DNA from 2 places in the Paenibacillus sp. 1A_MP2 genome. Region 1 is predicted to be linked to the other one. Evidence: riboswitches for the same ligand, from Rfam matches in the RefSeq annotation. Region 1 holds a riboswitch; the other holds the start of a gene.

Region 1 (7,972 bases):
ATAGGCTGTCGTAATGCCTGCAATGCCTGCACCAATGATGGCTACATCCGCAGTTGTATTTTCTGTCAGTTTCGGATATTCATTGAATGTGTTTGTGGCTCTCCACAGGGATTCCGGAATGGAGGGCAAACCTGTCGGGTCTGTTGATGATCATTCACTCGATTTCCTCCTTATATCTTGTTCATTAGTGCTTATGCTCAGCTTATAAATACGTCAAAACTATACTCTTATCCATGATTACCATACTGTGCCAGAATGAAACGATTGGCCTCATACTTTCCTGAGGAAAATTCACATTTTCCTGTGCAAGACCCCTGTTTTTTTTGCTAAACATGCTATATGATAGGTTTACCGAAACCGTTTTAGTAAATGAAGACAAGAGTTAACAGTGGACAAATAAATGCTTGTTTTATAAGGTTAAATCTTCGATTTATGAGGTCGGATACATTAAAATTACATCATAATTATGTCATGTTAATGTATTCGCTATCATTATAAATAAACCATTGAAAGCCCAAAGGAGAATTCCATATCATGACTAACCAAACGAAATATCCTTTCCAGGATACAACGCTTGAACTCGATACACGTGTAAAGGACCTCGTATCCCGCCTGTCGGAAGATGAGAAAATCGAATCCATGCTGCAATACCAACCAGCAGTAGAACGCCTCGGTATCGCAGCTTACAAACACGGCACAGAAGCAGCTCACGGTCTGGCTTGGCTGGGCGAAGCCACGTCCTTCCCGCAGCCGGTAGGGCTGGCGTGTACGTGGGATGCAGACCTGATGAAAGAGATTGGCTCCGTGATCGGAGACGAGGCACGTGTATTTTACAAACGCAATCCAGCCGTGAACGGTCTGACGCTGTGGGCACCTACGGTTGATATGGAACGTGATCCGCGCTGGGGTCGGAATGAGGAAGCCTACGGGGAAGATCCGGAACTTACGGCCGAGCTGACCACAGCTTTGGTTAAGGGTATTCAGGGTGACCATCCGAAGTATTACAAGGCGGTTGCCACATTGAAGCATTTCCTGGCAAACAATAATGAAGTGGACCGCGGCAGTGGTTCATCAAGCATTGATCCACGCAACATGCGAGAATATTACCTGAAAGCGTTCGAGAAACCGTTTAAAGAGGGTGGGGCGCAGTCCATGATGACCGCGTACAACTCCATTAATGGTACGCCAGCATTGTTGCATCCGTTCGTAAACGAGATTGTGAAGGGCGAATGGGGCATGGATGGCTTCATTGTGAGTGATGCAGGGGATGTCATGGGCATCAAGAACGATCATAAATACTATGATTCCCACACCCCTGGTACAGTAGAGTCTGTCAAAGCCGGCATTGACAGCATTACCGATGATGCGGATCTGTCGAAGCAGGCGCTGCGTGAAGGGCTGGAGCAAGGTACGCTCACGATGGAAGACATCGATCTGGCGTTGTTCAATACGTTCCGTGTGCGTTTCCGTCTGGGTGAATTTGATCCGGCTGAAGGCAATCCATATGCTTCGATTGGTGAAGAAGCGATGATGACGGAGAACGCGAAGGCTTTGTCGTTGAGAGCGGCGAGAGAACAAGTGGTATTGCTCAAAAATGATCAAGGCACACTGCCGCTGGATAAAACGAAATCCGGCAAAGTGGCTGTGATTGGTCAACTGGGCGGAACAGTCTATCGTGACTGGTATGCAGGCACCATGCCATATAGCGTATCCCCGCTTGAAGCGATCAGTTCCAAAGTAGGCGGCGACAAGGTTACGTTCAAGGATGGTAATGACCGTATTACATTGACTTCCGCGGCAAGCGGCAAAGTTGTCGGACTGGCTGAAGATGAGAAATCATCCATCATTGCTTCAGGAGATGCCGAGACATTTACACTGAGTGACTGGGGATTTGGCAGTTACACGCTGCAGGCGGAAAGTAATGGCAAATACCTGACGACGGATGAAGAGACGGTTACGGCATCAGCGGATGAAGTATATGGCTGGTTTGTAAAAGAAGTATTTCATCTGTTGCCACAACAGGACGGAAGTGTGGGACTGACCACTTGGAACGGCAAAACCGTAACTGCACCCAATGGCGGAAACGATGTGTTCGCCGTATCCGAAGAGTTGAAATCATTCGGTGCTACGGAAACATTCAAGAAGGATATTGTGGTGAATGGATTAGAGGAAGCGGTAGCAGCTGCGAAGGAAGCGGAGACGGCGATTGTATTTGTCGGCAACAACCCGCTTGTGAACGGTAAAGAAGAGATCGACCGTCCAAGCCTGGATCTGGCAGAATCCCAGCAGCGTCTGGTTGAAGCCGTTTATGCAGCGAACCCGAATACCGTTGTAGTTATCGTGGGAAGTTACCCGTTCACATCCAACTGGGTACAGGAGAACATCCCAGCTGTATTGTATACCTCCCATGCTGGACAAGAGCTGGGCAACGCTGTAGCTGACGTATTGTATGGCGATTATGCGCCAGCAGGCCGTCTGAATATGACGTGGGTGCAATCCGCAGATCAGCTGACTGATATCAGAGACTACGATATCATTCAATCTGGACGCACGTATCAGTATTTTGAAGGTGATGTACTATATCCGTTCGGACATGGATTGACGTATGCATCGTTTAAATACAGTAATCTGGAGTTGAATCCGTCCCAAACTGGAACTGAAGGCACAACTACGGTAACTGTGGACGTGACGAATACAGGGACGATCGCCAGTGATGAGGTTGTGCAATTGTACGTGCGTGCCGGACAGTCCCGTGTGAAGCGTCCGCTCAAAACGTTAAAAGGTTTCCGTCGTCTTCATATTGAAGCTGGAGCTACAGTGAAAGTCAGCTTCACGTTACCGGTTCAGGAGCTGGCAATCTGGGATGTAACCCGTGATCGTTATGTGGTTGAAAGCGGCACGTACAGCATTATGGTAGGCAAATCTTCCGCCGATATTCAGCTTGTTGCTGACCTGACGGTAGATGGAGAGATCATTCCTTCACGTAACCTTGGTGTGGCTACTCGCGCCGAGAATTACGATGCATACTTCGGTGTGGATCTGGATGAGAGCAAGGAAGGCGGAACATCTGTCCGTGTGATTGGAGAGCAGGGATGGATTGCCTTCAAAGATGCGGATCTGGGCAGTGCAGCAGCGCTTGAAGCTCGTGTATCGGCAGAACAGGCAGATGCGGTATTGGAAGTTCGACTGGGCGCACCTGACGGTGCATTGGCAGGACGCGTGGAACTGGCACAGGGCGAGGCCCAGCAGTGGTCCACGGTTAAGGCAGACCTCCAAGGTGCATCAGGTCAGCAGGATGTTTATCTGGTATTGTCCGCAGGAGTGCGTATCAGCTATTTCGAGATTCGTTAAACCTGCAGCCTATGGAAGTTGCAGCTCTAATAGCAAGTGCTCAGTTCGTTAAATAAAAACGCTAAAAAGGGATGTCCCCTTGTCATCTTCATGACTAGGGGGACATCCCTTTTGTTAATAAAACAACTTTTTCCAAAAGCCTAGGTGGCGAAATATCGAATTTAGATTGAGGAGTCAGCCGTTACCCGTTCTCTTGCTGTACGAGCAGCATCTACCATGATGCTTAATGCATCCACGACTTCGGCTTTACCACGTGTTTTCAGTCCACAGTCAGGATTCACCCAGAACAGATCGGCTGGCAGCACTTGAAGTGCGCGCTCGATCATATGCAACATCTCGTCCTTGCCTGGAACACGCGGACTATGGATATCGTATACACCGAGACCGATGCCTTTATCATACGTATTTTGCTCAAAGCTGCCTACCAGCTCCCCATGGCTGCGGGATGTCTCGATCGAGATCACATCCGCATCTAGGTCGCTGATGGCTTCAATAATATCATCGAACTCGCAGTAGCACATGTGAGTATGCACCTGCGTTGTTGGTTTCACGGTTGCTGTTGCCAAACGGAAGGATTCCACGGCCCATTGCAGGTACTCATCCCACTTGCTTCGTTTGAGTGGGAGTCCTTCACGCAGAGCTGGCTCATCGACCTGAATCATCTCAATGCCTGCTTGCTCCAGCGCTTCAACCTCGTCCCGAATGGCACGGGCAATCTGATAGGATACTTCGCTGCGCGGAATATCCGAGCGGACGAAGGACCAGTTCAGAATCGTTACCGGACCTGTGAGCATGCCTTTTACCGGTTTGCTGGTCAGTGTCTGAGCATACGCCGTTTCTTTCACCGTCATCGGTTCATTGAACAGCACATCTCCGTAAATGACAGGTGGCTTCACACAGCGTGAGCCGTAGGACTGTACCCAGCCATTTTTGGTAAAAGCGAATCCAGTCAGCTTCTCACCGAAAAACTCGACCATATCGGTACGTTCGAACTCACCGTGTACCAGCACATCCAGACCAATTTCCTCCTGAATGGTAATCCATTCCTGGATCTGTTCACGCACATAGGCATCGTATTGCTCCGCATTCCATTCGCCTTTGCGGAACAGGGCACGTGCCTTGCGCACGTCTGCCGTCTGCGGGAAGCTGCCAATCGTAGTCGTTGGCAGCAGCGGGAGCGGCCATTTTTGCTGCTGCAATTCGCGCCGCTCCTGGAATGACGCGCTGCGAAGCAGCTGCTCGTTGGCGTGCACCCCTGCTGGAGCGCCACTCAGGCGTGTCCGCGACTCGGACTCGCTTAGCAGGCGCACCGCTTCTGTGCTCGCCTGGGCGCGGCGGCTGGCTTCAGCCACAGCCGCTGCCTGGTCCGCCTGCTTCGCACCGCCGGACAACAACGTGCCGAGCGTCGCTATTTCTTCCAGCTTCTCGTCGGCAAAGGCCAGGGCATTGCGCAGTACCGGATCAAGCGCGCTCTCCTGAGCGGCAGTCACCGGTACATGCAACAGGCTGCAGGAAGGCTGAATGATCAGCTTGCCTTCGGCAGCGAATTCAGCCACCTGCTCCAGCAGCTTCGCCGTCTCTGCGAGATCGGCGCGCCAGATGTTGCGCCCGTCGATGACACCGGCGCCCAACCATTTAGCCTGCGGGAAGCCATGCTCCCGCAGGCTGGCCAGGTTGCCTTCATAGCCGTGGACCAGGTCCAGGCCGATTCCGGCTACAGGCAGTGCTGTCACGACCGGATAAGCTTCCACCGATTCGAAGTACGTCTGAAGCAGCAGCTTCAATTCCGGTGCGGCTTGTGCCAAGGCAGCATACACCTGTTGCAGCAAGGCTTCATCTTCGGAAGAGACAGCCAGCGTCAGAGCAGGCTCGTCGATCTGTACCCACTGTACGCCTTCGGCTTGAAGCTCGGCCAGAAGCTGGGCGTACACCGGAACGAGGCGTGTGACAATCTCCGCGAAGCGTTCCGTGTCATAGCCTTTGGCGAACCGTACATACGAGTACGGACCGACCACGACCGGTTTACCTTCCAGCCCAAGCTCCTGCTTTGCTTCGCGATAGGCGGCAAGGGGTTTATTTTCAAGCAATGCAAATGCAGTATCATTATGAATCTCCGGTACGATATAGTGATAGTTGGTGTTCAGCCACTTGGTCATCTCACAGGCCGTTGCCTGGTCATTACCCCGGGCCATAGCGTAATAGGTAGATACGGATACCGGTCCGCCTGTATGGTTAAAGCGCTCAGGAACGACGCCAAACATTGCGGATACGTCGAGAATATGATCATAGTAGGAGAAGTCGCCCACAGGAATCAGATCGAGCTGCTGTGCCTGCTGTTTCTTCAGATCCTGCAACCGAAGCGTGGTCAGTTCCTGATGAAGTGTGGATTCATCGATTCGACCAGCCCAGAAGGACTCCAGTGCTTTTTTCCATTCACGTCCCGCACCGATGCGAGGGTAACCGAGGTTGCCTGTCAGAACTTGTGCCTGTTGTTGCTGTGATTGCGACATGTAAAATTCCTCCTCATTTATAATGGTGAACTCATCATTCAGGTTGAAGCTATGGTGATGTGTTTCATTTGAAAGCATCAAAAAAAGGCGTTCCTTCCGATGTCATACCCTGAGAAACAGGCATCATGAATGACGACTGTGCACAAAGATAGAATGGGAAAGAACACCTGCTATAAGTTATTTTAGCGGTTGCTCTAACACCTCCCTATCTTCCGTAGGTCATGCGATGCTGTCGAAACAGGCAGGTCTCCTGGCTTACGGATCATGGTCTTGTACATGTCCTTCCCGGTGGATACACCAGTGGATTGTTTATGTACAGACTCCCCGTTTACAGTGGCGGGACCGCGACGGACTTACACCGTTCTTCCCTTTTAAGCCTGACCACGCCTGTAGCGCGGTTGGCACCTGTTTCCGTGTGCAGAAATGTGCGTACACATCTCCAGCTATGAAATTGGTGACCAAGTATAGATGATAGATTATATAATGATGCAATCGTCGTATACTTGCTTGTATGCTACCAATCATAGACGATAACCTACTAGCTTGCAACATATATCATTAATCCGATCGGAAATAAAAATGAGCCGTATGAAACCTTGGTTTAGTGACAGATTTGTCTCCTTAAAATGAAGTTTCAAAATGAACTGAATATCCACATGTTGTGGTAGATTCAACCCAATAAAAAAATCGTTACCATGTATCCATCTGCATGGTAACGATTGTGTGGCAAGCCATCGTTGCGGCTACATCAATGATGCGCTGATTGCGACTGCCGCGATAAGGAAGAGATACATCACGCTCAGCTGCAATATAAGGTCCATCAATAATAACGTCGCATAGGCGGGATAGTTCTGCTCGCGCAGGGTCGGCTACAAGTTCCTCATATACAAATCCGGTATAGGCCCATACCGTCAGATCAGGCCGTACCGCACGAAGCTGTCGAACCCAGGATGCACAATCTGCGGCAGAGAAAAAAGGATCGCCTCCGCATAACGTAACCCCTTCCAGCAAGGGATGCGCGGTCACTTCATGCAAAATCTGCTGCTGCCGTTCCTCCGTGAAGGGTTCACCCGCTCGGAAGCTCCAGGAGTCCGGGCTGAAGCAGCCCGGACAGGCATGTCGACATCCGCTAATGAACAACACGGCTCGCAGGCCCGTTCCCTCATTCACCGATTCGGGGATATAGCCATACAGATTCACCGATGTTTCACCCGATCCCGTACTTCAGCTTGCTTTGCCGTATTGAAGCGTACTTTGTAATCTCCGGTCAGGTATCCCGTCACCCGGCGCAGTCTCTGGAAATGCACCTGATTTTCATGAGCTTCACATCCGGGACATACTTCTCCGATTACGCCTTCATAACCACAGGCCGGACAACGGTCAATCGGGTGATTAATGGAGAAATACCCGATATCCTGGGCCAGCGCGTATTGCACGATTCGTTGGAAAGCCATGGTGTTGGCCCGTACATTCCCGTCGAGTTCGACATAAGAGATTGCCCCGGCATTACATAGCTTGTGGAAAGGAGCTTCCAATTCAATTTTGCGATAGGCCGGAAGGGTATGATAGACCGGAATGTGAAATGAATTGGTGTAATATTCCCTGTCGTTGACCCCCGCGATGCTGCCGTATCGCTCACGATCAAGCTTGGTGAATTTGCCGGATAGACCCTCGGCGGGCGTAGCGAATAAGGTGATATTCAAGTTATGCAACTCACTCATCCGGTCGCAGAACTCTCTCATCGTACGAATGATATTCAAGGCTTCTCGATGTACATGAAGGTCTTGTCCATGGTGACGGCCATATAGGGCGGTCATACATTCAGCAAGCCCGATAAAACCAAGGGATAACGTACCATGCTTCAACAGGTCAGCCACCGGTTCATTCGGAGCCAATTGTTCTCCACCTTCCCACACCCCTTCCCGCATCATAAAGTCCGATGCTTTGGCAGGCTGGTTAGTCTGAATTCGATAACGGTGCAGCAGTCCATCCGTAGCATTGTGCATGACGGATTCCAAAGCCATATAGAAGCCGGCCCGGTCAGCGATGGCTCTTGTTCCCTGGCAGATCCCATATCGTATGCCGAGCTTGACCAGATTGATGGTGTTAAA
Region 2 (7,972 bases), 4.7 Mb from region 1:
GGCAATCGCTTGCGCCCAGATTGAAAGAGTATCCCCAAGTGATCATCATTCGTTCGATGACCAAGTTTTACGCCATTCCAGGCTTACGATTGGGCTATGCGCTGGGTCATCCTGAGCTGATTCATGCCATGACTGAGAAGCAAGTGACCTGGAGTGTGAATGGGCTGGCGCTGATCGCAGGACAAGCCTGTCTGCGCAGTGGAGAGAATTTTGAACAGGAGACCATGGCACTGATGTCCTACGAGCGGGATAGATTAACGACAGGGCTGGAGACTTTGGGATGTAAGGTGACACGAGGGGAAGCGAACTTTATATTGGCAACTCTGCCAGAGCCGTGGACAGCGACATCCATGCAGGCTGCTCTCGGTGAACGCGGTATACTGATTCGGAGTTGTGCCATGTATCCGGGACTTGGGGAGCGCCATGTACGCTTTGCAGTCAAGGACGCGGAGGCTAACGGGCGTTTACTGGAGACAATGGAAAATGTAATGGAGCTTGACACGACAACCGGACTAGAGGCAGGGGGCAGAACGATGGCACTGCCATTCTATAACGCTTATAAGCAATGCATGGATGTACAAACAGACTATAACGAATATAGATCTTCTGTGTGGCCGGGACTAAACATCTCTGTACATGAACGACATATTAAAGCTTCAAGCCCCTCTGTTGTAAAAGCACTTTCCAGTGCCGTGTATGGGGGCGGTATGATTGAATTGGACCGTATATTCAACATCTATGTGGACAGACATTATCGGTGTGACGATCCACCGCGTGATATTGCCGATCTATTGAGTGAATGGCAGGAGCAGCAGGATCAATGCGCCGGACTTCTGACTGCAGTTCAATTAGAGCACACGGCTATCCAGGAATATGAAAGCGATGAGTTCGGATTACTCTGCTGTACGACAGCAGGGGTATCCAACGCTGCACGGGCAGGTTCTGCAAGAACTGTGTTTGATGCTGCGGGGAATGAGATGGGGCATGAGACCGTGCCTCAGAACCTTGGGAAAAGCTCAGTTTCAAGCTACAAACCCGGTACGATCAATATCATGTTGTGGATGAACGGGCGAATGACCGCCGGAGCGATGGTGAATGCCATTCAGACTGCGGTAGAAGCAAAGGCCGCTGCGTTAGCTGATTTCGGTGTGATGGATTCCGAAAATGGGCTGACCGCAACTGGAACAACAACGGATGCTATCGTGCTCGCGGTAAGTCAGACTGAAGAAAATAAACCGCTCATCAGTTACGCCGGAACGGCTACGGTCATGGGTGCTGCGATCGGCAGGCTGGTATATGACACGATAACGGAAAGTTTGCAAGCCGCGCAGGAGTGGAAAGAGAGGAATAACAAGCAATGATATCTCTGCTGCATCAATGGGCTTCCTGGCCGATCTGGACGGGAATGGCCGGAGCCTGGATTATTATAGGGGCATACATACTGGATCGCTGCATCGGAGATCCACGCTGGATTCCTCATCCGGTGATTGGCATGGGCAAGGCCATCTCTACACTGGAGCGGGCGATAAGGTCGCGTGTGGACTCAAACCGGGCCCTTAGAAGGGCAGGAATTTTATTTCCCATTTTGATTGCAGGGGGAGCTTTTGCAGTGACTTGGGGATTGGTATATGTACTGGGCCTCATTCATCCTGCCATTGCGGTTGTGGCTGAAGTGGTGTTGATCGCAACCACCATTGCTTCCAAAGGTTTGAAGGATGCAGGCATGGAAGTCTACCGCCATCTAAGTCAACAGGATTGGCCTGCGGCGAGACGTTCACTGGGCATGATTGTAGGGCGTGACACGGCTCATCTGGATGAACCGGAGGTTGTGCGGGGAACGGTAGAGACGGTTGCCGAGAATATCGTGGATGCCATCGTTTCTCCACTGTTTTACGCCCTGATTGGCGGTGCACCGCTTGCCATGGCTTATCGGGCCGTGAATACGCTGGATTCCATGGTAGGTTATAAAAATGAAGAATATCTTTATCTCGGCTGGGCATCTGCCCGTCTGGATGATTGGGCCAACTGGATTCCCGCACGGCTTACCGCCCTGCTTTTGATTATAGGAGCCTGGTTCATGAAACTGGATGCGAGAGGGGCAGCGAGCATGGTATCCCGGGATGCACGGCTGCACCCAAGCCCTAACAGCGGTTTTCCCGAGTCAGCAGTGGCCGGAGCGCTGGGCATAAGACTTGGCGGTCATAACGTGTACCACGGAGTGGCTTCATTTCGCGCTTATATGGGCGAGCCGTCACGTCGGATGGAAGCAGAAGATATTGTACGAACAACAAGACTTATGTTTTGGTCAGCAGGTTCTTTTGTTTTATTATGTTGGCTGTTCACCCTAGGGATATGGGCTGCTGGAGGTGCACTGCTATGGATATAGAAGCTGGACATAGTGGAATACAAAGCCGAGAGATTATGTTGATACGTCATGGTATAACAGCGTGGAATTTGGAAAAAGATATCTCGGGCATACCGACATCGGTCTGCTGCCAGAAGCAGAGCAGGAGCTGGCTCTGCTGCGCGAAGAGATCAGCCATGTCACATGGGACGCCCTCTATTGCAGTGATTTGTTGCGTTGTCAGCAGACACTCATACACATTGCACCGTCCCAAGTGGGACAGGCCAAGCTTGATGCCCGTCTAAGGGAGATTGACTTTGGTCAGTGGGAGGGATTGACCTATGACCAGCTCAAGGACAATCCACAGTACCGTGACTGGATCGATGCCCCACAAGAGGTGACGCCCCCGAAGGGCGAGCCATGGAAGGCATTTGCTGCGCGGATTGATTCATTTTTGGAAGAGAGTCTGTTGTCCTTTTCACCAATACTGCATTCTCGCAGCATGAATGTGCCAAAGGTAGCCGTGATTACGCATGGCGGTGTTATTCGTTATATGGTATCACGTCTCATTCCGCATCAAGGATTCTGGGATACGCAGGTGATACCAGGACAAGCGATAAAGATTCGGCTGGATGGCGATGGGGACAGCTGGGTTGGAACCAGATTGACTTTTCCATAAATCAGGTTGTAAGGATGTACAATATAACCTATAATCACAACAGAAGTGTGACTTAGCAAATGCATCATTAGAGAAGGGCCTTATGCCTTGCAATGGATGCAGGATGCTCACTTGAATGGTTAAACTATATTAGCGACCAAGGGTCCCGCGTGCATGCAGCAACGTTTCATGGTTTCTTATCAGACTATGAACAGCAAACGGGTGAAATAGGGAAGCCGGTGTAAATCCGGCACGGTCCCGCCACTGTAAATCAGGATGAATTCCTGTAAGTCAGGTTACCTGCCCTGGACGTACAAGCCGGTGTTCCTTCGAGGAAAGGACAGCGTTTCGGGCAGTTCTCTGTGCATGTACAGCGTTAAGCTGGCATGTGCTGATCGCCACATGCGAGACGTCATCCCTGATCCTGACCAAGGATTGGGGATTTTATTTTTTCGGAACACAAATTCAAGCGGAATTGGGACAGGAGCACTACTCACTAGAATGGATAGAGAAGGGGAGAATGAACACAATGAATTTCAAGACATGGAAAGGCATGGCGTCACTGCTGAGCGCAGCGATGCTGGCACTGGCTTTGGCCGGATGTGGAACAACAACAACGAATGAGGGTACAGGAACCTCGCAACCTGCACAGGAGCAATCCCAAGGACAGGCGCAGACAGATCTCAAAACACAATATCCACTCACGGTTACCGATGCTACGGGTGAATCGTTTACGTTTGACAAAGCACCAGCCAAAATCGTATCCGTATCTCCGGCTGAAACGGAATCCCTGTTCGCACTCGGATTGGACGAGCAGATCGTTGGAGTATCCGACTATGATGATTATCCGGAAGCAGCAACAGCAAAACCAAAAATGGGCGGTATATCAAAGCCTAACGAAGAGTCGATCATTGCAGCTGAAGCAGACATCGTATTTACAGGCATTTCCATGAGTGAAGACGCTGTGAAGAAACTGCGTGATCTGGGCATCACCATTTTCAAAACAAATCCCAAATCAGTGGATGATGTAATGACCAACATCGAAACATTTGGTAAAATCACGGATCATCAGGAAAAAGCACAGGAGATCATCACCCAGATGAAACAGGATGTGGCTGATGTAACTGAAGCTGTGAAGGCAGTTAAAACGGAAGAGAAGAAAAAAGTATACGTTGAATTCTCCCCGGGCTGGACTGTGGGTAAAGGTGAATTCATGGATGAATTGATCACACTGGCCGGAGGTACCAACATTGCTTCCGACAAGGATGGTTGGTATGAAATTAATGAAGAGAACGTTATTGCTTCCAATCCGGATGTGATTCTGTATGCGAATGACGTCATTGATGAAAATTCCAAAACATTGGATCAAATCATCAAAGCCCGCAGTGGCTGGGATCAAATCACGGCTGTGAAAAACGATGCAGTCATTGGCCTGGATGCGAACCTGCTGAGCCGTCCAGGACCACGGGTAACTCAAGGTCTGAAAGAAGTTGCCAAAGCGATCTACCCTGACCTGTTCAAATGAGTAAAAAGCTGGCAGTGTACGGAACGGCCGGAATTGTGCTGCTTGTGTTAACCGTGCTAATCTGCACGGGCATCGGTTCGGTTGCCCTGCCAGTCCGGGACATTGCGGGCATCTTGCTTCATCGCATTCCCTGGCTGGGCGACTGGATTGTTCCTGACTGGAATACAGCAGCAGAACAGATTATATGGAAGGTCAGATTTCCACGTGTACTGCTGGCCGTACTTGTAGGTGCATCACTGGCGATTGCCGGAACGGGATTCCAGGGGGTTCTTCGGAACCCTCTGGCTGATCCGTTTACGCTGGGCGTATCGTCCGGTGCATCGGTGGGTGCGGCTTTTCTGATTTTCTTCGGATTACAGTATGCACTGATTGGAATCTGGACCCTGCCACTGGTCGCATTTCTGACGGGAGTAATCACATTGTGGTTTGTGCTGGCCCTCGCTCGTGAGGGACCCAAAATACCAACACACAGCCTGATTCTGGCTGGGGTGGTCATGCAAAGTTTCCTGGGAGCAGTCGTCTCCTTCCTGTCGACGATGTCGAAACAGACCATCAATGAAATTATATACTGGACGATGGGGAGTTTGTCACTGCGTGGGTGGTCGTATACGGCCATCCTTTTCCCGTATTTTGTGCTGGGACTAATCTTCCTCTGGAGCCGTGCGCGTTCGTTGAATGTGCTTGCCCTGGGGGAACGTCAGGCCGCGCATATCGGGGTTTCGGGTTGACGGATTGAAGTTGTCGGTACTGGCTGTGGGTACGCTGCTTACGGCAGGCGCTGTCTCCGTATCGGGCGTAATTGGCTTCGTCGGACTGGTCATTCCGCATATTCTTCGGCTCATCGTGGGACCCGATTATCGATTGCTGGTGCCTTTGTCCGCGATTGGGGGAGCGATCTTTATGGTCTGGGCAGATACGATTGCACGCACATTGCTGGCGCCGACCGAAATTCCACTGGGGGTAGTGACGGCCTTTGTTGGAGCGCCCTTCTTCGCTTATTTGCTGCATCGGAACAAAAAGCTGCGGAAAGGGATGATGCCATGAGTATGTTCGTGAGAACAGACCTTACCGCGAACCGACAGATGATTAAGGTCACAGGAGCTGGTAAAATGTATGGTAACCATCAGGCTCTGCATGTGGTCGAATGGCAAGTCAAAGAGGGGGAGTGGTGGGGCGTTGTTGGCCCAAACGGCAGCGGCAAATCGACTCTCCTTCAGCTACTTGCCAGAACCGAACATCCGAGCGCAGGCAGCATACAGATTGATGGACGGGATATCTCCTCCTACACCCGTAAAGAATTGTCGCGCATGATTGCGGTCTTGCAGCAGGATGGCCTGCCTGCGATTTCCTATCCCGTAAGGGATGTTGTCGAGATGGGACGTTACCCTTACCAGAACTGGCTCGGAAAAGAAACGTCGGATGGAGCAGCAATAGTCGATCGGGTGCTGGAGGAATTGGGTTTAAGTGACATGGCCGAACGGTCTTTGGATGCGCTTAGTGGAGGACAGCGGCAGCGGGTTGCGCTTGCCAAAGTCATGGCTCAGGAACCACGGCTGTTGTTGCTGGATGAACCAACCACCTTTCTCGATATCAAATATCAATTGCAATTTATGGAGTTATTATCGGCATGGCGTCAAAAAAATCATATTACGATTGTGGCGGTGCTGCATGATCTGAACCTGGCCGCACAATTTTGCGACCACATTCTGGCACTGCGGGACGGAACATGCGTAGGGAATGGTACACCTCATTCGTTAATGACGGAAGAGAACATTCGGGAGATCTTCCGGGTGAGTCCGGCGATGGTGAGTCATCCCGACAATGGATTGCCACAGCTGTTGCTGAGGCGGGAGAAGAAGTGAACGAAGCGGGGGTGACCCCGTATTTTTAATAAAGGAAGTGCTGGCTGTATGAATAATGAACAGGTGTTGGAACAGTTACTAGGTCGGATCGTGGGTCCTAATGAAGAAGTGGCGGCGGAAGCCTCCGCACATGTGGATGCATTGACGAAACCACCCGGCAGTCTGGGCAAGCTGGAACAGCTGGTTATTCGTCTGGCGGGAATCACGGGCAAGGCTCGTCCTTGCTTTGATCGCAGAGCTGTTATCGTTATGGCTGCGGATCATGGGGTGGTTGAAGAAGGGATTAGTGCTTTTCCTGCTGAGGTGACTCCACAGATGGTCCTGAATTTCCTGGCGGGGGGAGCGGCTGTCAATGTCCTAGCTCGCCACGCTGGAGCTGATGTAATCTGTGTGGATATTGGGGTGAATGCCGATCTGGAACATCCGAACCTGATTTCCCGCAAGGTCCGCAAAGGCACAGCCAACATGGCAAAAGGTGCTGCAATGACCCGGGATGAAGCGATTCAGGCCATTCTTGCAGGGGCCGAAGTCGTCGCGAACGAGGTGGCTAAGGGGACGCAGTTGTTTGTCACCGGAGAGATGGGCATCGGCAATACAACCGCTAGTGCGGCAGTGATGTGTGCAATAACGGGACAGCTCCTGCTTCAGCAGTGGGTCGGGGAACAGGCGTGGATGATGCCGGTTTGCAGCGCAAAGCCGCAGTGGTCAGCCAGGCTCTTAGCGTGAATGCTCCGAATGCAGACGATGCACTCGATGTGCTGTGCAAAGTGGGCGGACTGGAGATTGCCGGACTGACAGGCGTGATTCTAGCTGCCGCTGCAAACGGATGCCCCGTTGTCGTAGATGGATTTATCTCCACCGCTGCGGCGTTGATTGCAAGGCAGCTTGCTCCGGTCAGTACAGAATACATGATTGCTTCCCACACATCGCATGAAAGTGGACATGCAGCATTATTGCGTGAGCTTGGCCTGAAACCGATGCTGGACCTGGACATGCGTCTGGGTGAAGGCACCGGAGGCGTGCTCAGTCTTCATCTGATTGATGCCTCATGCCGTATTCTCAGCGAGATGGCGACATTTGCGAGTGCTGGTGTGTCGGATGGCACGACGGAGACTCAACCTAATGACGCTTCATCCGCTTCTGCTGATTCATCCGTTCCAGGAGAGGAATCCCCATGAGTGTACTCGTGACGGGCGGGGCTCGGAGTGGCAAAAGCTCGTTTGCAGAGCGTCTCTGTATGCAGCGTTCCTCCGAGGCCTGGTATGTGGCTACGGCTCAGGCTTATGATGACGAAATGCGCGAGCGTATACGTCTGCATCAGAATCAGCGGGATGAAGCAGGATATCTGTGGCATACGGTGGAGGAACCGCTGGATTTGCCTGAATTAATTACACGAATGGGAGAGTTTCACACGGGAAACTCTGCACCGACCATTCTGGTGGATTGTCTGACACTTTGGTTGACCAATGTGCTGTTAGCGCATGAACATGAGCCTGTGCAGGTATTGTACGATCATATGGACGAGCTGGTAGCTGCCATTCAGTTGTATCCTGGTCTGCTCGTGCTTGTTACCAACGAAGTGG

Evidence for each region. A riboswitch is a leader RNA that binds a small molecule or an ion and turns the genes downstream of it on or off. The one in region 1 is predicted to bind cobalamin.
Region 2: it holds a riboswitch for cobalamin, as region 1 does, so the genes downstream of both, ACTWJ7_RS27650 (ABC transporter substrate-binding protein) here and metE (5-methyltetrahydropteroyltriglutamate--homocysteine S-methyltransferase) in region 1, are expected to answer to the same signal.

Annotation. Positions count from the first base shown of each region.
Region 1 is NZ_JBQQCS010000001.1:872,251-880,222, forward strand. Features, by position in the region: partial or broken gene ACTWJ7_RS04410 (FAD-dependent oxidoreductase) at 1-129, opposite strand, end outside; gene ACTWJ7_RS04415 (glycoside hydrolase family 3 C-terminal domain-containing protein) at 535-3,351, shown strand; gene metE (5-methyltetrahydropteroyltriglutamate--homocysteine S-methyltransferase) at 3,513-5,861, opposite strand; cobalamin riboswitch at 6,085-6,285, opposite strand; gene nrdG (anaerobic ribonucleoside-triphosphate reductase activating protein) at 6,552-7,061, opposite strand; gene ACTWJ7_RS04430 (anaerobic ribonucleoside triphosphate reductase) at 7,058-7,972, opposite strand, start outside.
Region 2 is NZ_JBQQCS010000001.1:5,617,900-5,625,871, reverse strand. Features, by position in the region: partial or broken gene cobD (threonine-phosphate decarboxylase CobD) at 1-494, shown strand, start outside; gene ACTWJ7_RS27665 (adenosylcobinamide amidohydrolase) at 477-1,361, shown strand; gene cbiB (adenosylcobinamide-phosphate synthase CbiB) at 1,406-2,386, shown strand; gene ACTWJ7_RS27655 (histidine phosphatase family protein) at 2,448-3,023, shown strand; cobalamin riboswitch at 3,176-3,324, shown strand; gene ACTWJ7_RS27650 (ABC transporter substrate-binding protein) at 3,532-4,527, shown strand; partial or broken gene ACTWJ7_RS27645 (FecCD family ABC transporter permease) at 4,524-5,571, shown strand; gene ACTWJ7_RS27640 (ABC transporter ATP-binding protein) at 5,574-6,389, shown strand; partial or broken gene cobT (nicotinate-nucleotide--dimethylbenzimidazole phosphoribosyltransferase) at 6,438-7,567, shown strand; gene cobU (bifunctional adenosylcobinamide kinase/adenosylcobinamide-phosphate guanylyltransferase) at 7,564-7,972, shown strand, end outside.